One region of the Phytobacter sp. V69 genome, then DNA from elsewhere that is predicted to be linked to it. Evidence: predicted binding sites of a transcription regulator. Region 1 holds the regulator's gene; each other region holds the start of a gene.
What was found. The regulator CRP, encoded in region 1, controls carbon source genes, mostly activating them, when cyclic AMP is high. The targets are predictions, from matches to a motif close to ATGTGANNNNNNTCACAT.
Positions count from the first base shown of each region.

Region 2: udp (uridine phosphorylase) is a predicted target of CRP. The motif match lies at 4,042-4,059, and genes of this name have one in related genera.
Region 3: deoC (deoxyribose-phosphate aldolase) is a predicted target of CRP. The motif match lies at 3,743-3,760, and genes of this name have one in related genera.
Region 4: serC (3-phosphoserine/phosphohydroxythreonine transaminase) is a predicted target of CRP. The motif match lies at 3,005-3,022, and genes of this name have one in related genera.

Region 1 covers NZ_CBFFRL010000068.1:3,234-9,026, forward strand. The annotation lists gene pabA (aminodeoxychorismate synthase component 2) at 1-539, shown strand, start outside; gene argD (bifunctional acetylornithine/succinyldiaminopimelate transaminase) at 618-1,838, shown strand; gene ACSZPU_RS11785 (YccS/YhfK family putative transporter) at 1,835-3,913, opposite strand; gene crp (cAMP-activated global transcriptional regulator CRP) at 3,967-4,599, opposite strand; gene ACSZPU_RS11795 (OsmC family protein) at 4,910-5,314, shown strand; gene ACSZPU_RS11800 (phosphoribulokinase) at 5,425-5,793, opposite strand, start outside.
Region 2 covers NZ_CBFFRL010000046.1:16,117-21,909, reverse strand. The annotation lists gene ACSZPU_RS08860 (sulfatase/phosphatase domain-containing protein) at 1-315, shown strand, start outside; gene ACSZPU_RS08855 (GntR family transcriptional regulator) at 362-1,087, shown strand; gene ACSZPU_RS08850 (YidH family protein) at 1,084-1,428, shown strand; gene ACSZPU_RS08845 (DUF202 domain-containing protein) at 1,425-1,781, shown strand; gene ACSZPU_RS08840 (anaerobic sulfatase maturase) at 1,772-3,082, shown strand; gene ACSZPU_RS08835 (dienelactone hydrolase family protein) at 3,115-3,927, opposite strand; gene udp (uridine phosphorylase) at 4,183-4,944, shown strand; gene ubiE (bifunctional demethylmenaquinone methyltransferase/2-methoxy-6-polyprenyl-1,4-benzoquinol methylase UbiE) at 5,188-5,793, shown strand, end outside.
Region 3 covers NZ_CBFFRL010000114.1:705-6,497, forward strand. The annotation lists gene ACSZPU_RS15985 (patatin-like phospholipase family protein) at 1-468, shown strand, start outside; gene ACSZPU_RS15990 (metal-dependent hydrolase) at 465-1,244, shown strand; gene ACSZPU_RS15995 (YjjW family glycine radical enzyme activase) at 1,246-2,109, opposite strand; gene ACSZPU_RS16000 (YjjI family glycine radical enzyme) at 2,084-3,631, opposite strand; gene deoC (deoxyribose-phosphate aldolase) at 3,884-4,663, shown strand; gene deoA (thymidine phosphorylase) at 4,829-5,793, shown strand, end outside.
Region 4 covers NZ_CBFFRL010000010.1:32,066-37,858, reverse strand. The annotation lists gene loiP (metalloprotease LoiP) at 1-307, opposite strand, end outside; gene aroA (3-phosphoshikimate 1-carboxyvinyltransferase) at 462-1,745, opposite strand; gene serC (3-phosphoserine/phosphohydroxythreonine transaminase) at 1,817-2,905, opposite strand; gene ACSZPU_RS02730 (DUF421 domain-containing protein) at 3,068-3,760, opposite strand; gene ycaO (30S ribosomal protein S12 methylthiotransferase accessory factor YcaO) at 3,901-5,661, shown strand.

The DNA of each region.
Region 1 (5,793 bases):
CCTGGAACCTGTATCAGTATTTCTGCGAGTTGGGCGCGCAGGTTGAGGTCAGGCGTAATGACGAGATCACGCTGGCGGATATCGCCGCCATGGCCCCCGAGAAAATCGTGATTTCCCCAGGCCCCTGCACGCCGGATGAGTCGGGCATCTCGCTCGATGTCATTCGCCACTATGCCGGTACGCTGCCGATTCTCGGCGTCTGCCTCGGTCACCAGGCCATCGCCCAGGTCTTCGGTGCGCGCATTGTTCGGGCGCAGCAGGTTATGCACGGGAAAACCTCTCCGGTGACCCATACGGGGCAGGGGGTTTTTCGCGGCCTAAATAACCCGTTAACCGTCACACGCTACCATTCTTTGCTGATCGACCCGCCTTCGCTCCCGGACTGCTTTGAGGTGACCGCATGGAGCGAAGCGCAAGAGATCATGGGGATTCGCCATCGTCAGTGGGATCTGGAAGGGGTGCAGTTTCATCCGGAAAGTATTCTTAGCGAGCAAGGCCATGCGCTGCTGAATAACTTTCTGCATCGCGCCGATTTTTAGTTGCCATTGAGTGATTTTTATGCATATTTCGTGATTATATTTTCACTTCTACTTCTTGTTTAAAAAGGGTGGGGTTACATGGCAACTGAGCAAGGTGCAATCACGCGGGCAACGTTCGACGACGTCATTTTACCAATTTTCGCACCGGCCGAATTTATTCCGGTGAAGGGAAAAGGTAGCCGCGTGTGGGATCAGCAGGGTAAAGAGTACGTTGATTTTGCGGGTGGTATCGCGGTTACCGCTCTGGGACACTGCCATCCGGCGCTGGTGGAGGCGTTAAAAACCCAGGGCGAGACCCTGTGGCATATCAGCAACGTATTTACTAACGAACCCGCACTGCGCCTGGCGCGTAAGATGATCGACGCGACCTTCGCCGAGCGTGTGGTGTTTATGAACTCCGGCACCGAAGCCAACGAAACGGCATTCAAACTGGCGCGTTATTATGCATCTACACGCCATAGCCCGCATAAAAGCAAAATCATCGCGTTCCACAATGCGTTTCACGGCCGTTCACTGTTCACCGTGACCGTTGGCGGGCAGCCGAAATATTCAGACGGCTTTGGCCCGAAACCGGCGGATATCGTTCACGTACCTTATAACGACCTGCATGCCGTGAAAGCGGTGATGGACGATCATACCTGTGCGGTGGTGGTTGAGCCGATTCAGGGAGAAGGCGGCGTAACGGCGGCAACCCCAGAGTTTCTGCAGGGTCTGCGCGACCTGTGCGACGAACACAACGCGCTGTTGGTGTTTGATGAAGTGCAGTGTGGGATGGGACGCTGCGGCGATCTGTTCGCTTACATGCACTATGGCGTAACCCCGGACATCCTGACCAGCGCCAAAGCGCTTGGCGGCGGTTTCCCGATTAGCGCCATGCTCACCACCCAGGAGATCGCCAGTGCGTTCCATCCGGGTTCTCACGGCTCGACCTACGGCGGTAACCCGCTGGCCTGTGCCGTTGCCGGTGCCGCATTCGACATCATCAACACGCCAGAAGTGTTGAATGGCGTGAACGAGAAACGCGAGCTGTTCGTCAAACATCTGGAGAAGATCAACGCGCAGTACAATATTTTCAGCGAAATTCGCGGCATGGGGCTGTTGATTGGTGCCGAACTGAATCCGCAATTCAAAGGTCGCGCACGTGACTTCCTGCTGGCTGCTGCCGATGCCGGTGTGATGGTACTGAATGCCGGACCTGACGTGATGCGTTTTGCACCCGCGCTTATCGTTGAAGAGAGCGATATCGATGAAGGTATGCAGCGCTTCGCGAAAGCCGTAGCGAAAGTGATTAACACTTAAGACCGTAAGCGGCGATTTAACCAGATGCCGTGATGCGGACGCTGACGCCATGCCACCGACGAAATGGTGTGCATGGTGCTCAGATGCCCCAGAATACGTTGCAGGTGCTGTTCCAGCGTGCTCATTGGACCGTGCGTCATACTCTCCGGTGCTTCCAGAATATTCACATCCCCCGAACTTCCCGGTCCATCGTATTCCAGCCGCTGCTGACAGCGCTGCAGGGCAATTTCACACGACTGTAAATAACGCTGCGCCAGATCCGGCGTGAGCATGGTGTGTTCCCGCGCCAGGGTCGTCATCGCATTAATGTGTTCGACAATAAACTGACTGTGCGTGACCCACAGCTTCATATCGGCCAGATAGCGCGTGTCAAAGCCGGGTTCCTGCATCGCCTGATTCAGTGAGTTGAAGAGGGCGTTGTGCGCCTGGTTTACCCGCATGCGCTGCCAGGCCAGCGGCGTAGCCTGGGGATCATCGCTCAGAATCAGGCGGATGGCATCCTGATAGGTTTCCAGCGCGTCATGGGCGTTTTTGCGCAGCAGGCCGCTTTGCCACTGGGGCCACAGCCAGACAACACCGCCAAAAGCGATCAGGCAGCCGATCAGCGTGTCGATAAGACGGGCAACGATAAACTGCTCGCCGTTCAGCGTGAGCAACTGGAGTGTATACACCGCGGTGAGAGTAAAGCCGACCATCGCCCAGCCGTAGCTTTTGCGGATAATCAGGTAGCTCACCAGCGTCACCATCAGCATTGCCGCCAGCGTGAAACCTTCCGGTACGTGGTAGTGCAGCGTTGCGCCGGCAATGATCAATCCGGCCATGGTGCCTGCCGCCCGATGCAGAATGCGTACCCGCGTGGCACCGTAGCCGTTTTGCGTGACAAACATCACCGTCATCATGATCCAGTAAGGCTTGGGCAGATGGAGCGCGCTGCCCATCAGGCTGGCAATGCTGAGCATGACGCTTATCCGCGCCGCATTGCGAAAGGCAGCGGATTTCAACGACAGATAACTTTTGAAGGCAGGGAGCAGCGGCAGGCGGCGCTGCTTCTCAGCCATCAGGTCGCGAACATAGAGTGGACGCTGGGTGCGCAAAACGCGGGCTATCTGGCTGAAATGCCAGGCGCAGAACTGTCCAACCGGGTTATCCGGGTGCTGACGGGCGATTTTCTCCAGCGCGCCTATCTGCTTATCCATATTGAAACGCCGGGGATAGCGATGATAGAGAATGTCATCGGCGAGCACCCGTAACCGCGCGGCGACGGTTTGCGCATTCCAGCGGATAACCTCTTCAGCGTGGCTGCGTTCAACCAGCTCCTGAACCTCTTGCGGTTGATGGAGGCTGACGGAGATATGCTCTTGCAAATCCAGCGCGACCTGGAACATACGCAGCAACCGCTTGTAATCGTTGTTCTTATTGGCCGCCAGCATATGCAACTGCTGGTAGCTCTGGCTTATCATATCCACCGCTTTTTGCTGGCGTGCCAGCAGCGGCGGGAGGGCTTTTTCCGGATCGGCGTGTTGCGTCAGCAGGCTGTATTTTGCTTCACAGTAGTCCGCCAACTGGCGATAGAGCAGGCTTAACGATTCGCGCAGCGGCTGTTCCCGCCAGAGCCAGAACCAGAAGGCGTTAAACGCGCCGTACCACAGGGTGCCGAGCCCATAAATCAGCAACGGTTCCCAGACGGGCATATTCCCGGCGAGGCTTAAGGTAAAGATGGCCGCAATGAGCGAGGCGGGCAGCAGGCGTCCGTGCAAGGCGCTGATTTCCGCCGTGACGCCAAGCAATAGCGTGAGTCCGGTCAGGATCAGCGGCAAGGGGATATTTTGTGTCAGTAACAACTGTACCGTAAGGCTGCTGCCAGCAAAAAGTGAACCGCCAACGATCAGGCGTTTAAAGAAACGTTTGTGCGGTGTATCCAGACCGGCAATATTGCAGCAGGCAGGAACAAGAGAGAACAGCAGACCGAGATCGAGACGCCCGATAAGCAGGCCAACGGTCACAGGGAGGCATAACACCAGCGTTTGTCGCAGTGCATAGTTGATTTCGGGGTGATAAATCAGCCTGCGCCACATGGGGAATAGAGACAAAAACGGCGCATCGCTAAGTACGATGCGCCGCTTGAGAATTAACGTGTACCGTACACGACGATAGTTTTGCCGTGTGCAGAGATCAGGTTTTGATCTTCCAACATTTTCAGGATACGTCCCACAGTTTCACGGGAACAGCCGACGATCTGACCAATTTCCTGACGAGTAATTTTAATTTGCATACCGTCCGGGTGGGTCATTGCATCCGGTTGTTTCGCCAGATTCAGCAGCGTCTGTGCAATGCGGCCCGTCACATCAAGGAATGCGAGGTTGCCGACTTTTTCTGATGTAACCTGCAGACGACGCGCCATCTGAGAAGACAAGCGCATCAGAATATCCGGGTTCACCTGAATGAGCTGACGGAATTTTTTGTAGGAGATTTCGGCCACTTCACAAGCTGTCTTGGCGCGTACCCATGCACTACGCTCCTGACCCTCTTCGAACAGACCCAGTTCACCGATAAAATCTCCCTGGTTAAGGTAAGAGAGGATCATCTCTTTACCTTCTTCATCCTTGATTAGCACAGCCACTGAGCCTTTGACGATGTAATACAACGTTTCCGCTTTTTCACCCTGGTGAATCAGCGTGCTCTTCGACGGGTACTTATGAATGTGGCAATGAGACAAGAACCATTCGAGAGTCGGGTCTGTTTGCGGTTTGCCAAGCACCATGCGCGGTTATCCTCTGTTATAAGCTGGCTCCAGACGCTGGATTCACACAACGCGTCCGGGGTTGCAATCTATCTTCCCGATAGCTGGGAAGTGGACCGTCAGACATGCCTGCGGCCTGTAATATGTGATGTCCTCTGCATACATGCTAAACGTCAATGTATATCACTGTAGCATCCAGATTGTTTTAGCATAGCTTTTGCTGCCTGTCTCCTGGTGTCTCGCTTCAGCTTGACGCAGGTCGCCTTCCGTTGCGACTTTTCTTATGTGCGCGTAATCTGTAAAGAAAATTGCAACTCCGGAGTTAATTAAAATGCAAGCTCGTGTGAAATGGGTAGAAGGTTTAACGTTCCTTGGCGAGTCTGCGTCCGGGCACCAGATCCTGATGGACGGTAACTCAGGCGACAAGGCACCAAGCCCGATGGAAATGGTGCTGATGGCGGCAGGCGGATGCAGCGCTATTGATGTTGTCTCTATCCTGCAAAAAGGGCGTCACGACGTGACAGACTGCGAAGTGAAGCTAACGTCAGAGCGTCGTGAAGAGGCTCCGCGCCTGTTCACGCATATTAATTTGCACTTCATCGTGACCGGCAAAGCGCTGAAAGATGCCGCGGTTTCGCGTGCGGTGGATCTCTCCGCCGAGAAGTACTGCTCTGTGGCATTGATGCTGGAGAAAGCGGTAAATATCACACACTCGTATGAAGTGATCGAAGCCTGATGTGTTGCCGGAGGCGATCTCCGGCACTTTCAGCATCCGACATTTCCCCTGTGGCGCTGCGCTAACCGGGGCTACATCGGGCGGAAGCAGATTTTCTGTTTGCCAGAAAACTACTCGATCTTCTTACCTTCCATCAGCCGTTGTACCAGCGGCGTCATGATGAGTTCCATCGCCAGCCCCATTTTCCCGCCCGGCACCACCAGAGTATTCATGTGCGAAATGAATGAGCCCTGCAACATCGCCAGCAGCCAGGGATAATCAATGCCTTCCAGATTACGGAAATGAATCACCACAAAGCTTTCATCCAGCGAGGGAATGACTTTGGCGGCGAACGGGTTGGAGGTGTCCACGGTCGGCACGCGCTGGAAATTGATATGGGTGCGGGAAAACTGTGGGGTGATGAAGTTGATGTAGTCTTCCATCGAGCGAACCACCGAATCCATCACCGCCTCGCGGGAATGGCCGCGCTCGCTGGTATC
Region 2 (5,793 bases), on a different contig from region 1:
ATGCAGCAGACCGATGCACCGCAGGAACTGTACGCGCGCTATAGCCTGCAGGATAGCGCCAGTGCGTTATTAGGGCTGGACCCGCATCTGCTGCCGGAATTAGCCAGTTACGCGCCGAAAATTCGTTATGGGCTTTACGCGTTGCTACAGCATCTGGAAGGCAGCGGACAGCAAGATTTGGCCGAACGGCTTAAAACCGAGCGCCAGACTGGCTGGAATCAGGAAAATTTGTGGGGTTTCGTGCAGAACCACGTACCAGTGGAGCAGCATCAGAGCGTGTACTATAAGATGGCACTAGAAATGCGTCTGGATTGAGTTGTCTCCCCGGCGACGGCCGGGGATGTCAGGAGTAGGTAAGTCAATGAAAGAAGAACTGGATTATTCTCGCGGCGCCAAGCCACTGTATTCCCAACTGTATGACATTCTGCTCTCCAGGCTGAAAGCGGGGGAATACAAAAAGAATGATGTCCTGCCGACCGAAGCCGAGTTTGAAGAGCTGTTTGGCGTCAGCCGGATCACCGCGCGCCGCGCGCTGGCGGAACTGGCGGCAAAAGGGCTGGTTAAGCGCCAGGCGGGCATTGGCACGATGGTTATCAGTACCTCAGAGAAGCAGGATGTCAAAACGCGTATTCGCCTGGTCGACGGTCAACAGCAGCATCCCATTTCACGCAACAACCTGAAGCTGGAACTGCTGCTCCCGCCGGACGACGTGGCGCGGGCCTTCGCGCTGGATGGTAACACAGCCATCCCCCGCCTGATTCGCACCATCTTTCGCCAGAATGAACAGCCCGCGCAGGTGAATTACATCTGGTTGACGCCGCGCCTGGGGGCGTTAACGCTTGAGGCGTTTGACGGTGGCCTCTACAGCCTGCTGGAACTGCGGGATGAGAATATCGACAGTTATCAGGACATCATTACCGCCGAATTACCCAGCGAAGTTGACTGCGAGATCCTGAAAATCAGTGCCGCTGAGCCGGTGCTGGTGAAAACCCGCCGGGGCTATAACGAGCGCGGTGAACTGGTGGAGTTCGGCGTCGCCAAGCATCTCGCCAGTTGCTATCAGTACATTGTTGAGAACAGCCGATGACGTGGCACACGCAGGGAAAATCACCGGATTACCGTTTTTCGCTGGCCAATGAACGCACTTTTCTTGCCTGGATCCGTACGGCGCTGGCCTTTATGGCGGCGGCCATTGGTATCGATCAGTTGGCAACAAACCTGGCGCCTGCCGGGGCGCGCGATCTGCTGGTTGCCGTGTTGGGTGTGATGGCCGCTCTGCTTGCCGGATATGCCTGGCGGCGGTGGGTGGGCAATGAACGGGCGATGCGTAATGATGCGGCGCTCACCTATCCGCGTATGCTGCTGTGGTTAAGTGGCGGTCTGGCTGCCACCATTTTGCTGACGCTCGCCATGCTGATTCTGTTATGAGTGCCCCTCTGCGTCTTCGCGAATCTGGCCTGCAGCCGGAACGAACGGTTCTCGCCTGGCAAAGAACGGTCTTTTCTGTGCTGGTTGTTGCATTGGTGCCCGTGCGTCTGGCGTTTGTACGCGGCGAGGCGGTATTTATGATGATCAGCGCCGTGGCTGCCATACTGGGACTCGCGCTGGTGGTGATTTCATACTGGCGGCAAAAAACCGTGTTTGCCGATGTCGAGCTAACAACAGGTTCTTCATTGCTGGCAAAACGGCTTATCTGCGCGGCACTCTGTCTGGCGTCGTTGTCACTGGCATTACCTGCACTGTTCAATTTGATACAGAGGGCATTTTTGATATGGCGGTAGCCGGGTGCCATGTAATGGCAAAACCAACGGGCTCGGTGTGTAACATTGATTGCACCTACTGTTTTTACCTCGAAAAAGAGGCGCTTTACCCTGAGCGCAACAAAAACTGGCGCATGTCGGATGACACCCTCGAAACCTATATTTCGCAGCATATCGCCGCCCAAAGCGGCAACCATGTGATCTTCGCCTGGCAGGGCGGGGAACCCACCATGATGGGGCTGCCGTTCTTTCGTCGTGTGGTTGAGCTGTGCGATAAGTACGCCAACGGCAAGAAGATTGAACATGCCCTGCAAACCAATGGTATCGTGCTTAACGACGAGTGGGCGCGCTTTTTTGCTGAAAACCGCTTCCTGATTGGCCTGTCTATTGATGGGCCTGCACATGTGCATAACCAGTACCGGGTGAACCGGGCCGGGAAAGGCACGCATGAGCAGGTGGTGGCGGCAATGGCGCTACTGAAAGCGCATCATGTTGAATTCAATACCCTGACGGTGGTGGGCAAGCATAACGTGGGTCATGCGCGGGAAGTGTATGACTTTCTGCTGGCCGCTGGCTCACGCCACATGCAGTTTATTCCGTTGGTTGAACGAATGAGTACCACGGAGTCATCGGTGCTTAACCTGGTTCTGCCGGGTGAAAGTGCCGCGTCGCTGGCCCCCTGGACGGTGCCGTCATGGCAGTTCGGCGAGTTTCTGAATCACATTTTTGACGTCTGGATCCGCCGTGATGTGGGGCGTGTTTCCGTGCAGATGTTTGATGTCGCGCTGGCGGCTTGGACCGGGCAGCCACCGGTGCTGTGCGTCCATTCAGAAACCTGCGGCCATGCCTTTGCCCTGGAGTCGAACGGCGACCTCTATAACTGCGACCACTTTGTCTACCCGGAACATTTACTGGGCAATATTCACCAGCAAAGCATTGAAGAGATGAATAACAGCGAGCAGGCGATCGCGTTTGGTCAGGCAAAGCGTGATACGCTGACCCCCGATTGCCGCCGCTGTGATTTTCGCTTTGTCTGCCATGGCGGCTGCCCGAAGCACCGCTTCGCGGTCTCGCCGACGGGCCATCCCGGCCATAACTATCTCTGCGCGGGCTATAAACACTTTTTCCAGCACATTACGCGTTATATGAACGTCTGGCGTGAAATCCTGGCCGATGGCTATCCGCCTGCGGCCATCATGCAGTGGGTGGCGCAAGAGCAGCGCGCTGCCGCGCAGCCGACCAATCGCAGCGTTAATCGTAACGACAGTTGCCCGTGCGGCAGCGGTAAGAAATACAAGAAGTGCTGCGGGCAACACAGGTAAGGCTATCCTGTGCTGCACCGCATCGGAAGGGATTAACGTTTAACGCCGCCGTACTGGGCGAACCAGTCCAGCATCCGACGCCAGCCATCTTTGGCGGACTCTTCATGGTAGCTGGGACGGTAATCGGCGTTAAAGGCGTGGCCGGCGTCAGGGTAAACCACTATTTCGGCGTGGGCGTTGGCAGCACGTAACGCCTGGCGCATGGTATCGACGGTGTCCAGCGGGATCCCCGTATCCTGCGCGCCATACAGACCGAGTACCGGCGCATTGAGGTCGGTGGCGATGTCTACCGGATGCTTCGGTGAATTCAGCGATTTTTGCCCCACCAGTTTTCCATACCAGGCTACCGCCGCTTTCAACTGTGGGTTATGCGCCGCGTACAGCCAGACAATTCTCCCACCCCAGCAAAATCCGGTCGCCAGCAGTCGATGGGCATCGCCGCCATTGCGTGCCGCCCAGTTGGCGACGTGATCGAGGTCGGCCAGTACCTGCGCGTCGGGCACTTTCATTACCAGCCCATCGTAGAGGGTCTGGATATCAGCAAAATCATTCGGGTCGCCCTGACGAAAATAGAGTTCCGGGGCGACGGCCAGATAACCTTCCAGGGCGAGACGGCGACACAGGTCGCGAATGTGTTCGTGGACGCCAAAGATTTCCTGAATCACCAGCACCACCGGGAGCGGGCCGCTCGCCTCTTTTGGCCGGGCGTGCCAGGCCGGCATACTATCGCCCTGAGTCGGGATCGTGGTTTCGCCTGTGATGATGGCGTCTTCCGGGGTGTGCAATGAGGTTGAAGCGTGAGGTGATGCCGCCGGTGCGTAGCCCGGTAATGTATTTGTTGTCATGGCGTTCTCCATACCCTTTATTTAGGGCTTCTATAACTATAGTCCGACAGGAAGCAAATCATCCTGTGCGAAAAAGGCTATCTTTGGAGCAGGGCTGTAATGCTGAATGTGTTAATGTGATGTTCATCACTATTTTATGGAAATTTCATGCAAACAAATTGCATCGTGGAGATCTCAGTCACGAAATTGCGCGCATGTCTTCTGTAAAGTACCGTTTTGCTTCTTCTGACTAACCCTGACCACAGAGGAGTTTTTATGTCCAAGTCTGATGTTTTTCATCTCGGCCTCACTAAGAACGATTTACAAGGGGCTACGCTGGCTATCGTTCCTGGCGATCCAGAGCGTGTGGAAAAGATCGCCGCGCTGATGGATAAGCCGGTTAAGCTGGCATCTCATCGCGAGTTCACCTCCTGGCGTGCTGAACTGGATGGCAAACCAGTCATCGTCTGCTCCACCGGTATCGGTGGTCCGTCAACCTCTATCGCGGTAGAAGAGCTGGCCCAACTGGGTATCCGCACTTTCCTGCGTGTAGGGACAACGGGCGCTATTCAGCCACATATCAACGTTGGCGATGTGCTGGTGACTACCGCATCCGTTCGTCTGGACGGCGCGAGCCTGCATTTTGCACCGATGGAATACCCGGCTGTCGCTGACTTCGAGTGCACCACCGCGCTGGTGGCAGCGGCGAAAGAGGTTGGTGCAACCACCCATATCGGCGTGACCGCTTCTTCCGATACCTTCTACCCGGGCCAGGAACGTTATGACACCTTCTCCGGCCGCGTGGTGAACCGCTACAAAGGCTCCATGGAAGAGTGGCAGTCGATGGGCGTGATGAACTACGAAATGGAATCCGCAACGTTGCTGACCATGTGTTCCAGCCAGGGCCTGCGTGCCGGGATGGTGGCGGGTGTTATCGTCAACCGTACCCAGCAGGAAATTCCGAACGCGGAAACCATGAAGCAAACGGAAAGCCATGCGGTGAAAATCGTGGTAGAAGCCGCGCGTCGCCTGCTGTAATTCGTTGCTTCTGCATGAAGGCCGGTATATCCGGCCTTTTGTCTATCTGCGCTTTCCCGACACGGGATTAATCCGTATTTCCTCCGCCTGGTCCTCTCCCGGTTCACAATAAAAACAACCGATTCGCCTGCGACGCTTTTCGAACAGGGTCTTAACGAACTGTTTAGCGGGGGTTGAAACGTAGGGCAAACGCGGCCAATCTGTTACACTTCACGAACATTTTCTTCAATAGCAGGCACTAAGATGGCGGAAGATTCAAAAGAGACGACGCACTTTGGTTATCAGACCGTCGCCAAAGATCAGAAAGCCGAGATGGTGGCACACGTATTCCACTCGGTAGCCGCAAAATACGATGTCATGAACGACCTGATGTCGATGGGCATCCACCGTTTGTGGAAGCGTTTTACGATCGACTGCAGCGGCGTGCGTCGTGGGCAAACGGTTCTCGATTTGGCCGGAGGGACCGGCGATCTGACGGCAAAATTCTCCCGTCTGGTTGGCGAAACGGGCCAGGTTGTGCTGGCAGATATTAACGAGTCCATGCTCAAAATGGGCCGTGAAAAACTGCGCAATATCGGCGTGATCGGCAACGTTGAATATGTTCAGGCGAATGCCGAAGCGTTGCCGTTCCCGGATAACACCTTTGATTGCATCACCATCTCTTTTGGTTTGCGTAACGTTACTGAAAAAGAAAACGCGCTGCGTTCCATGTACCGCGTGCTTAAGCCGGGCGGACGCCTGCTGGTGCTGGAATTTTCCAAGCCGATTATTGAGCCGCTAAGCAAGATATACGACGCTTACTCCTTCCACGTGCTGCCGCGTATCGGGCAACTGGTGGCCAGCGATGCG
Region 3 (5,793 bases), on a different contig from region 1:
ATTGTGGTGATCCGCACCGTGCCGTCACAAATGTATTACACCCCTCAGTGGTTTAAACGAATGGAACGCTGGCTGGGGGAAAGCAGCCTGCAGCCTTTTGTTAATCTGGTTCAGCACCACGAGAAAACCTATTCGGCGACGCAGAAATTTATCGAAGCGCCGCCGGGTAAGCTGCGCATTTTTGAAATCTACCCGCCGAAACTGCTGCACAGTATGGTGCTGGGAAGCCGTTTACCGGCGCTACGGGATGATTACAAGCTGGGACGGCTCTGCGGGCGCTATTTCCTGGCAACCGTTGGTAAACTACTGGCAGACGCGCCGCCATTAATTCGCCATACTCCGCGGGTGGCGACACCGGCGACCATTGTGGTGCCACCGGCCGCTGTGGCCAACGATGCGGCCGATACGCCACTTGTCAGTGCGTTTCAGGCCAATGATGTGCCCTTTAATAACGAGGATACGGCGTGACGTTCCGCTTTATCGATACTCACTGTCACTTCGATTTTCCCCCCTTTCAGGATGATGAAGCGAACAGTATCGCCCGCGCTGCTGCCGTTGGGGTCGAGCAGATTATCGTTCCGGCGACTGGCTCACAGTATTTTGCCCGCGTCATCAAACTTGCCCAGGATTATCCGGCGCTTTATGCCGCGCTGGGGCTGCATCCGATTGTTATTGAAGAACACACGCCAGCGTGCGTGGATCGCCTGGAACAACTGCTGGCAACGCATCCGGAGAAGGTGGTGGCGATCGGCGAAATTGGCCTGGATCTGTATCGCGACGATCCGCAGTTTGAACGCCAGCAGGCGGTGCTGGATGCTCAGCTAAAGCTGGCAAAACGCTTTGATCTGCCGGTTATCCTGCATTCACGCCGCACGCACGACAAGCTGGCGATGCATCTTAAGCGCCACGACTTACCGCGAACCGGTGTGGTGCACGGCTTTGCCGGAAGCCTGCAGCAGGCGGAACGTTTTATCGGTCTGGGCTATAAAATTGGCGTGGGCGGCACGATCACCTATCCGCGCGCCAGCAAAACCCGCGAGGTGATGGCGCAGTTGCCGCTAAACGCCCTGTTGCTGGAAACCGACGCCCCGGATATGCCGTTAAACGGTTTCCAGGGCCAACCGAATCGCCCGGAGCAGGCGGCACGGGTCTTTGACACACTCTGTGAATTACGCCCGGAAGCGCCGGACGTGATTGCCCAGGCGCTGTTCGACAATACCCACGCCACGTTTTCATTAACCTGAGTTACAGGTACAACGCTGGCAGGATCACTCGTTTAACGCCACGCACTTCCAGCGCCTGCGCCAGCGGTTCCACATCTCCGGCGGTGGCGCTGCGCCACTGCTTTGCTTCGCCATACACGCCGTGGGCATGAAAGGCATTCAGGCGCACCGGCACATCCCCTAATTCACCGATAAATTCGCTCAATTCATCAATATGTTGCAGATAATCACACTGGTCAGGGATAACCAGTAAACGTAACTCCGCCAGCCGCTGATGGGCTGCCAGAAGACGGATGCTGGCCTTGATCTGTGCATTATCGCGCCCGGTCAGATATCGGTGGTGCTCGCTGCCCCAGGCTTTCAGGTCGATCATCGCCCCGTCACACACCGGCAGCAGTTTTTGCCAACCCGTTTCGCCCAGCAGGCCGTTACTGTCGACCAGACAGGTGAGGTGTCGCAAGTCCGGGCTGGATTTAAGCGCCCGAAACAGCGCAACCAGAAACGGCAGCTGGGTTGTGGCCTCTCCGCCGCTGACGGTGATGCCCTCGATAAACATTGTCGCTTTGCGCACATGGGTCAGCACTTCCGCCACGTCTAGCGTTTGCGCCATTGGCGTGGACTGCTGCGGGCACAGGTGCACGCAGGTATCGCACTGCTGGCAGGCACTGACATTCCAGTTGACCCGCCCATCGGCAAGCGTTAAGGCGCCATGCGGACAGGCGGGAACGCACTGTGCACAGTGATTGCAGCACCCGATCGTCCACGGATTGTGGCAGTTTTTACAGTTCAGATTGCAGCCCTGTAAAAACAGGGCCAGACGACTGCCTGGCCCATCGACGCAGGAGAACGGGATGATTTTACTAACGGAAGCGCATCTGCTGCTCATGGCTCACCACGCGCGGTTGTCTTTCAAGGATGCGGGTGTTGCGGGCGGCTTCCTCTCCCAGCCAGGTGGTATTGGTGCGAGATCCTTCTGCGCGGAATTTTTCCAGATCCGACAGGCGCACCATATACCCGGTGACGCGCACCAGATCGTTACCGCTGACGTTGGCGGAAAACTCGCGCATCCCGGCTTTAAAGGCCCCGAGGCAGAGTTGCACCACGGCCTGCGGATTGTGTTTCACCGTCTCGTCGAGGGTCAGAATGTCGCTGATGCCCGCTGTGTACCAGGCATGATGCGGTGCAACCGTCAGCAGGTGGCTTATCGGATCCGGTTCATCGCCGTAAGGCAGGCGCGCGCCCGGGGTGGTACCAATATCCGAACTGATGCCGGACTGCGCATGGAGCATGCTGCGCTGATTCCAGCCATGTTTAACCGGCGTGTTGGCGACAAAGGTTGCCAGCTGTTCACTGATGCGCCAGGCCAGCGTGTTAGCCTCCTCACTTTTACCGTAGCGGGCGGATGAACCCGCTTTCTCGCACAGCGTATTCACCGCTTCGGCCAGACCATACATACCGAACATGGGCGCAAAACGTTGCGGGTCGATCAACCCTTCGGCGGCCAGGAAGCTATTCTCAAAGAAGCCGGATTGCGCGTAGAGAAAGTCACAGCGCGCATCGATGATGGCGATTTGCTGCTGACAGTAGTGGGGAAGCTGGTGGGCGAAGAAGTCATCGATGCTGTTGCTTCGTTCGGCGATCGCTTTCAGGTTCAGGCGAACCAGCGTACTGCCGCCACCGGCCAGCGGCAGCGAGTTGTAACAACTGACGACGCCATAGCCACCTTTTGTGAAAATTTTATCATTTGCCGGCCCGTTGGCGATATGTGGCTTACTGCATTCACAGATGTTTTTCGCCACCTCAAGCAGTAAATCATCCGGCGTAATATCCGGGTCATAAATAAAGGTCAGATTAGGCGCAACCTGCTTAAGCTCTGCATCGGCACGCAGAATGGCGCGGGTGATGGGCGTGTCGGCAGGGCCAATATTGGCATGCATAAACGCATCTGGCAGGGTTCTGTCGAGATAACGCCAGAAACGTTTTATTCGAATATCGATTTCGTCTTGTGTTAGAATTCTAACATATGGTTGCAGGATCGCATCCAGTTGCCCCAGGTAAACGGGCATGGATGTGACGGACGGAACATGGTGATACAGAATGGTGAGCATCGATAGCGCGTCGTCGAGATCGGTTGCCCCTTCAAGTTCCAGCCACTGCGAGCCATTCGCGAGGAATTTCGCATAATCCGGCAAAACATAGCGCGGTTTGTAGGGCGCGTGCCCTTCGAACATATCGCAAATGGTCCCCTCATCAAGCGCCGTTCGCGCCTCTTGCGCAAGGGGGGGATAAGGCAGGCTGTTCTCGGCCTCCAGCGCCAGAAAGTGGCGTTTCTGTGCCGGAGTCAGGGTGTCGCTGGTCGCAATTTGCTGGCAACGAGCCAGGTATGCTGAATCATTTGGCGTGGACATATTCGTTCCTCTTATTCCTTGAGCGTCCGGCCCAGTGTAAGTAGCCGAACGGAACCTGCCTTTGATCCACACACCTAAAAGCCCGGGTATGCGGCCTTGTTAAGGCTAAAAATTTGATGAATGTCTCATTATGGTTTTGCAAATGTGAATGTTGTTTTCATTAACTGTGATGAGTATCGAAGTGCAATGATGGGTTGATGTTAGAATAATAACAGACCCGTATTTAAGCGGCTTACACCGACGGAGAGAGAAATGACCGATTTAACTGCAAGCAGCCTGCGTGCGTTGAAACTGATGGACCTGACCACCCTGAACGACGACGACACCAATGAAAAAGTGATCGCACTGTGTCATCAGGCAAAAACCCCGGTCGGCAACACTGCCGCTATCTGCATCTATCCGCGTTTTATCCCGATTGCACGCAAGACGTTGAAAGAGCAGGGTACGCCGGACATCCGTATCGCGACGGTCACTAACTTCCCGCACGGTAACGACGATATCGAGATCGCGCTGGCGGAAACCCGTGCGGCGATTGCTTACGGTGCAGATGAAGTGGACGTGGTATTCCCTTACCGTGCGCTGATTGCAGGTAATGAGCAGGTTGGTTTTGATCTGGTTAAGGCCTGTAAAGACGCCTGTGCGGCGGCCAATGTTCTGCTGAAAGTCATTATCGAAACCGGTGAGCTGAAAGAAGAGGCGCTGATTCGCAAATCGTCTGAAATCTCTATCAAAGCGGGTGCCGATTTTATCAAAACCTCCACCGGTAAAGTGCCAGTGAATGCTACGCCGGAAAGCGCGCGCATCATGCTGGAAGTGATTCGCGATATGGGCGTGGAGAAGACTGTTGGTTTCAAACCGGCTGGCGGCGTGCGTTCAGCGGAAGACGCACAGAAGTTCCTCGCCATTGCCGACGACCTGTTTGGCGCTGACTGGGCAGATTCTCGCCACTACCGCTTTGGTGCTTCCAGCCTGCTGGCAAGCCTGCTCAAGGCGCTGGGCCACGGCGACGGTAAGAGCGCAAGCGGCTACTAATTCATTATCGTAGCCCGGACGAGGCCCACGCGCGCCGACTCCGGGATCTCCCCGGCGGCGCTACGCTTGGCCGGACTACAGAAACTGCGACTCGAATTATTTAGCGTAATCATTCATTGCAGTGGGTTTTTCGCTGCATTCAATCTGATTAATCAGGGGGTTACCGTGTTTCTCGCACAAGAAATTATTCGCAAAAAACGTGATGGTCACGCACTCAGTGATGAAGAGATCCGTTTCTTTATCAACGGGATCCGTGATAACACCGTGTCCGAAGGGCAAATTGCCGCGCTGGCGATGACCATTTTCTTCCACGACATGGCAATTGAGGAGCGCGTTTCGCTGACCATGGCGATGCGAGACTCAGGGTCTGTCCTCGACTGGAAACACCTCAATCTCAACGGACCTATCGTCGACAAACACTCCACTGGCGGCGTGGGCGATGTGACCTCGCTGATGTTGGGGCCGATGGTGGCAGCCTGTGGCGGTTATATCCCGATGATCTCCGGTCGTGGCCTCGGTCATACCGGCGGTACGCTCGACAAACTGGAAGCCATTCCAGGGTTTGATATTTTCCCGGACGACAGTCGTTTCCGCGACATCATTAAAGATGTGGGCGTGGCGATTATCGGACAAACGAATTCTTTAGCGCCGGCGGACAAACGCTTCTACGCCACGCGCGATATTACGGCAACGGTCGATTCTATCCCGTTGATCACCGCCTCTATTCTGGCCAAGAAACTGGCGGAAGGGCTGGACGCGCTGGTGATGGACGTCAAAGTGGGCAGCGGCGCGTTTATGCCGACACCTGAGCTCTCTGCTGAACTGGCGCAGGCGATTGTCGGCGTGGCCAACGGTGCGGGCGTGCGTACCACCGCCTTGCTCACCGATATGAATCAGGTGCTCGCTTCCAGTGCGGGTAACGCCGTTGAAGTCCGTGAAGCCGTACGCTTCCTGACCGGTGATTACCGCAACCCGCGTCTGCTGGACGTGACGATGGCGCTGTGCGTCGAGATGCTGGTTTCCGGCCGACTGGCGAAAGATGACGCCGAGGCACGCAGCAAATTGCAGGCGGTGCTGGATAATGGCAAAGCGGCGGAGATCTTCGGTCGCATGGTGGCGGCACAAAAAGG
Region 4 (5,793 bases), on a different contig from region 1:
ACGCGTTCACATCCGACGTCAAATAGACTTTGTAGTTAACGGGCGTGCCATCAGCGCTATTACCCAGTGCATTGGCAATTTTGTTTAAACGCTGAGTGTATTTACTTGATGTGTCTGCCACTTTATTAGTTGCATCCATTTGCTTACAGGCATCATTTGACAGGGCTTTTACATCAGCATCTGACAAGGTAGCCGCTTTGAAGGCGGAGACGCCAGAACTGGCAAGCATATTGGCGTCCATATTTTTACAACCTACCAGCACTACTGCTGCCACGGCTAACGCCAGAAGTTTCTTCGTATTTGTCATGTGAATCATCCGTTGATTAAACATATAAAATATATATAAATCATCAGCTTGATTTAAACTGATGCGCAAAAATAGCATTCAACGGGGAAGTCAACAAGGATGAAAAAACAACAACGCCGACACGATGTCGGCGTCAGATACAGCAGGAGGAGGATCAGGCCAGCGTACTAATACGTGCCAGTTGCTCGAAATAATCAGGGAAGGTTTTGGCCGTACATTTCGGATCCAAAATCGTAACCGGGGTATCCGACAGCGCCACCAGCGAGAAACACATCGCCATACGGTGGTCGTTATAGGTGCCGATTTCCGCATACTGGATGTGTGCAGGTGGGGTTACGCGAATGTAATCTTCGCCCTCTTCCACCTCAGCGCCCACTTTACGCAGTTCGGTTGCCATCGCAAAAAGGCGGTCAGTTTCTTTCACACGCCAGTTGTAGATGTTACGCATTGTGGTGGTACCGCGGGCAAACAACGCCGCCGTCGCAATCGTCATCGCCGCATCCGGAATATGGTTCATATCCATATCAATGGCGTTCAACTCGCCGTGCGTACAAGAGATGAAGTCATCACCCCAGACAACCTGCGCGCCCATTTTTTCCAGCACGTCGGCAAAACGAATATCGCCCTGCACGCTGTTACGCCCGATGCCGGTCACTTTAACCGTACCGCCTTTAATTGCGCCTGCGGCGAGGAAATAGGACGCTGACGACGCATCGCCTTCTACCAGATAGTGCCCCGCAGAGATGTACTGCTGATTGCCGCGCACAACAAAACGCTGATATTGCTGGTTTTCAACCTCAACACCAAAGGTTTTCATCAGGTGCAGCGTAATGTCGATATAGGGTTTGGAAACCAGATCGCCCTTGATGGAGATAACGGTGTCTTGCGTCGCCAGCGGTGCCGTCATCAGCAGCGCGGTTAAAAACTGGCTCGATACGCTACCGTCAACCTCAACGCTACCGCCGCTAAAACCACCGCGCAGACGCAGAGGCGGATAGTTTTCCTGTTCCAGATAGTCTATCTGCGCGCCGCCCTGGCGCAGTGAATCCACCAGATGACCAATCGGACGTTCTTTCATACGCAGTTCGCCAGTCAGCACAATATCATTGCTGCCAAGACACAGGGCTGCCGCCAGCGGGCGCATTGCCGTGCCAGCGTTCCCAAGGAATAATTCCAGCGGTTTGTCTGCTGTCAGCGGTCCGCCGACACCGGTTACTTCACAGCGTGTACGATCCGCAGATAACGTAAAGGAAACTCCCAACGCACTGAGCGCATTGAGCATATGGCGCACATCGTCGCTGTCCAGCAGATTGGTCAGAACGGTGGTGCCCTGTGCGAAGGCGGCCAGCAACAAGGCGCGGTTGGAAACACTTTTTGAACCAGGCAGATTAATGGTGCCATCTACCCGCGCGATGGGTTGTAACGTCAGGGATTCCATGAAACTCAACTCTCAACAAACAGAATAAAAACCCCCGCAGCCAGGCCACGGGGGTACGAGACAAGCTGAAATTAACCGTGGCGACGTTCGAAGTCAGCCATAAAGTCGGTCAGCACTTTTACGCCTTCCAGAGGCATGGCGTTATAGATAGAGGCGCGCATACCACCGACTACACGGTGGCCTTTCAGTGCATGCAGCCCGGCCGCCAGAGATTCTTCGAGGAAAACTTTGTCCAGCGCACTGTCTGCCAGCTGGAACGGGATGTTCATGCGGGAACGGTTGGCTGTAGCAACATCGTTACGGTAGAAATCGCTCTTATCAATCACACCGTACAGCAGATCGGCTTTCTGCTGATTCACGCGGTCCATCGCTGCGACGCCACCGTTGTTTTTCAGCCATTTGAACACCAGACCCGCCAGATACCAGGCAAAGGTCGGCGGCGTGTTAAACATGGAGTCATTTTCCGCCAGAATGGTGTAATCCAGAATTGACGGGCAGGACTGATGCGCTTTACCCAGCAGATCCTCGCGAACGATAACCAGCGTTAAGCCAGCCGGGCCAATATTTTTCTGCGCACCGGCATAAATCACACCGTAGCGGGAAACATCCAACGGAGTAGACAGAATCGTGGAGGAGAGGTCCGCCGTCACAACAACATCGGATGCGAAATTCGGCGTTTCATTGATGGCAATACCGTCAATGGTTTCATTCGGGCAGTAGTGCAAATAGGCGCTATTGTCGCTTAATTGCCACTCGCTCATCGGCTTCACGCCGCGCAGACCCTCTACGGAGATTTTTGCGTCAATGACATTCGGAGAGCAGTATTTTTTGGCTTCTTTAATTGCGCTCGCCGCCCAGTAGCCGGCATCAACATAATCTGCAGTGGTTTTATCACCCAGGATATTCAGCGGGATACCCGCAAACTGACCACGGCCGCCGCCATGGCAGAACAATACTTTGTAATTCGAGGGGATGTTCAGCAGATCGCGAAAATCCTTTTCTGCTTCTTCTGCCACCTGAATAAATTCTTTACCACGGTGGCTGATTTCCATCACCGATGTGCCAAGACCATGCCAGTCACAAAGTTCCTGTTGAGCCTGTTTAAGCACATCTGCCGGTAACATTGCCGGACCTGAACTGAAATTAAAGACCTGAGCCATTTCCCCTCACCACGCTAAAAGCAATAAGTTATAACAGTGGATATCGGTTTTATCATTCAGTGACACGCGCCGCAATGTCTAAAACTTATGACCCGAAAAATGCGGCCGTTGTCACACAAAACATTCTTCCGCCAAAGCGTCATAAAACCGACATAATGGCTATCAGGTCACTCGAATTTCCCGGCTGGCCTTCGACCATTCTGGATTTGCACAGCGTGGACATAATTGATGTTCCCCGGCCTGCATTACCATGATTTTGCTGCAGTGAACACACGCATAATCCCCCGCGTCCGGCACCGTGATAAAACGCGGAGAAAATTCTTCCGGAAGAATACACAAACCGGGTTTCACTTCGTCATCCGGGTAGTAATAGACGCTGAGCTGGCCGTTGGTTTCCAGTAGGGCCAGCCGCACCTGCCCGAGATGCTCCACGCTGCCCTGACGCAGCTCCATAAAGAACTCATATTCCGTGATATTTTCGGCTTCAAGCTTTTCCCACGCCAGTTGACCATTTTCGACTGCCACGACAGGTTTGCCTTCCAGTAAATCTCCCAGTCTTTCACTGTGTGCCATTAACCACATGACCAGCCGATACAGTAGCCCCAGCGTAATGAAGACCACCAGCACAGGTAGCATAGGAACATTATCGTAAAACGCCACGTCACCCGCCGCCGACCCCAACGTCAAAATGATGAGTACTTCAAAGAGTGACATCTGACGTACACCGCGCCGCCCGGTAATTTTCAGAAATAAGAAGACCAAAACGAAGGTATAGAGACAACGAAGCGCGACTTCCCAGAGAAACTCAGGTGGCACCTTATCAAGCGCCATACGATGTAGATCGAAGGCTTTCATTTTTCATGCCTGAACAATCATTTAGATTCATTAATCATAGCCAAAAGTTTTATTTTCGTAGACCGGGCCCCGAAGATAGCGTCAGTCACATAAAACTCGTATGATCGCCCGCTTTACGTACAAAAAAAGTGACTGCTGCTATGACGCAAACCTATATCCCCGGCAAAGACGCCGCACTGGAAGATTCCATCGCTCGCTTCCAGCAAAAACTGCTCGACCTCGGCTTCAATATTGAAGAAGCCTCCTGGCTGAACCCGGTGCCTAACGTCTGGTCCGTGCATATTCGTGATAAAGACAGTGCGCTGTGCTTTACCAACGGCAAAGGTGCCACCAAAAAGGCGGCTCTGGCTTCCGCGCTGGGTGAATATTTTGAGCGTCTGTCCACCAACTATTTCTTTGCGGATTTCTGGCTGGGCGACACCGTTGCGAATGGCCCGTTCGTGCACTATCCAAATGAGAAGTGGTTCCCGCTGACCGAAGACGACGAACTGCCGGAAGGCATTCTGGATCCGCGTCTGCGCGCCTTTTACGACCCGGAAAACGAACTGACGGCAGGCATGCTGGTTGATCTGCAGTCCGGTAATGAAGATCGCGGGATCTGCGCCCTTCCCTTTACCCGCCAGTCAGACGAACAAACCGTCTATATTCCGATGAACATCGTCGGCAACCTGTATGTCTCCAACGGCATGTCCGCTGGCAACACCCGCAATGAAGCGCGCGTGCAGGGGCTGTCGGAAGTATTCGAACGTCACATCAAAAACCGTATCATCAGCGAACGTATTAGCCTGCCTGAAATCCCGGCAGACGTGCTTGCGCGCTACCCGGGCGTGGTGGCCTCCATTGAGAAACTGGAAGCAGAAGGTTTCCCGATTTTCGCCTACGACGGCTCGCTGGGCGGTCAGTATCCGGTGATTTGCGTCGTTCTGTTCAACCCGACTAACGGCACCTGTTTTGCCTCTTTCGGCGCCCACCCGGACTTTGGTGTCGCACTGGAGCGTACCGTCACTGAACTGCTGCAGGGTCGTAGCCTGAAAGATCTGGACGTTTTCACCCCGCCGACGTTCGATGATGAAGAAGTGGCAGAGCACACTAACCTCGAAACCCACTTTATTGATTCCAGCGGTTCGATCTCCTGGGATCTGTTCAAACAGGATGCAGACTACCCGTTTGCTGACTGGAGCTTTGCCGGCACCACCGAAGAAGAGTTCGCCACCCTGATGGCCATCTTCAGCGCCGAAGATAAAGAAGTGTATATTGCCGACTACGAACACCTGGGCGTTTACGCCTGCCGTATCCTGGTGCCGGGTATGTCCGACATCTATCCGGCAGAAGATCTGTGGCTGGCAAATAATGCGATGGGCAGCCATCTGCGCGAAACGATCCTCTCTCTGCCTGGCAGTGAGTGGGAGCAAGAAGATTACTTGAACCTTATCGATCAGCTTGATGATGAAGGCCACGACGATGTAACCCGCGTGCGTGAACTGCTCGGTATCGCCACCGGTAAAGATAATGGCTGGTTTACGCTACGCATTGGCGAGCTGAAATCCATGCTCGCGCTGGCAGGCGGCGATCTTGAGCAGGCGCTTTCCTGGGTTGAGTGGACCATGGAGTTCAACGGTTCCGTCTTCAGCGCTGAACGTGCCAATTATTACCGCTGCCTGCAGACCCTGCTGCTGCTGGCGCAGGAAGAAGAGCGCCAGCCGCTTCAGTATTTGAACGCTTTCGTGCGGATGTACGGTTCAGATGCTGTTGAAGCAGCAAGTGCAGCCTTAAGTGGTGAAGCACCGTTCTATGGCCTGCAGCCTGCGGATGGCACGCTGGAAGCCTTCCCGGCACACCAGGCACTGTTAGCGGCTTACGAAAAATTACAACGTGCTAAACGGACTTTCTGGTCGAAATAACGACAAATAGTACGACAATATGTAGGCTTAATGACAGGTCTACGTTATATTACGGGGCAATTTCATTGCCCCTTTTTATTTATATTTCGGCAATGAGTGCCAATTGTAATAATTAAGTTAAACATGGGTGAA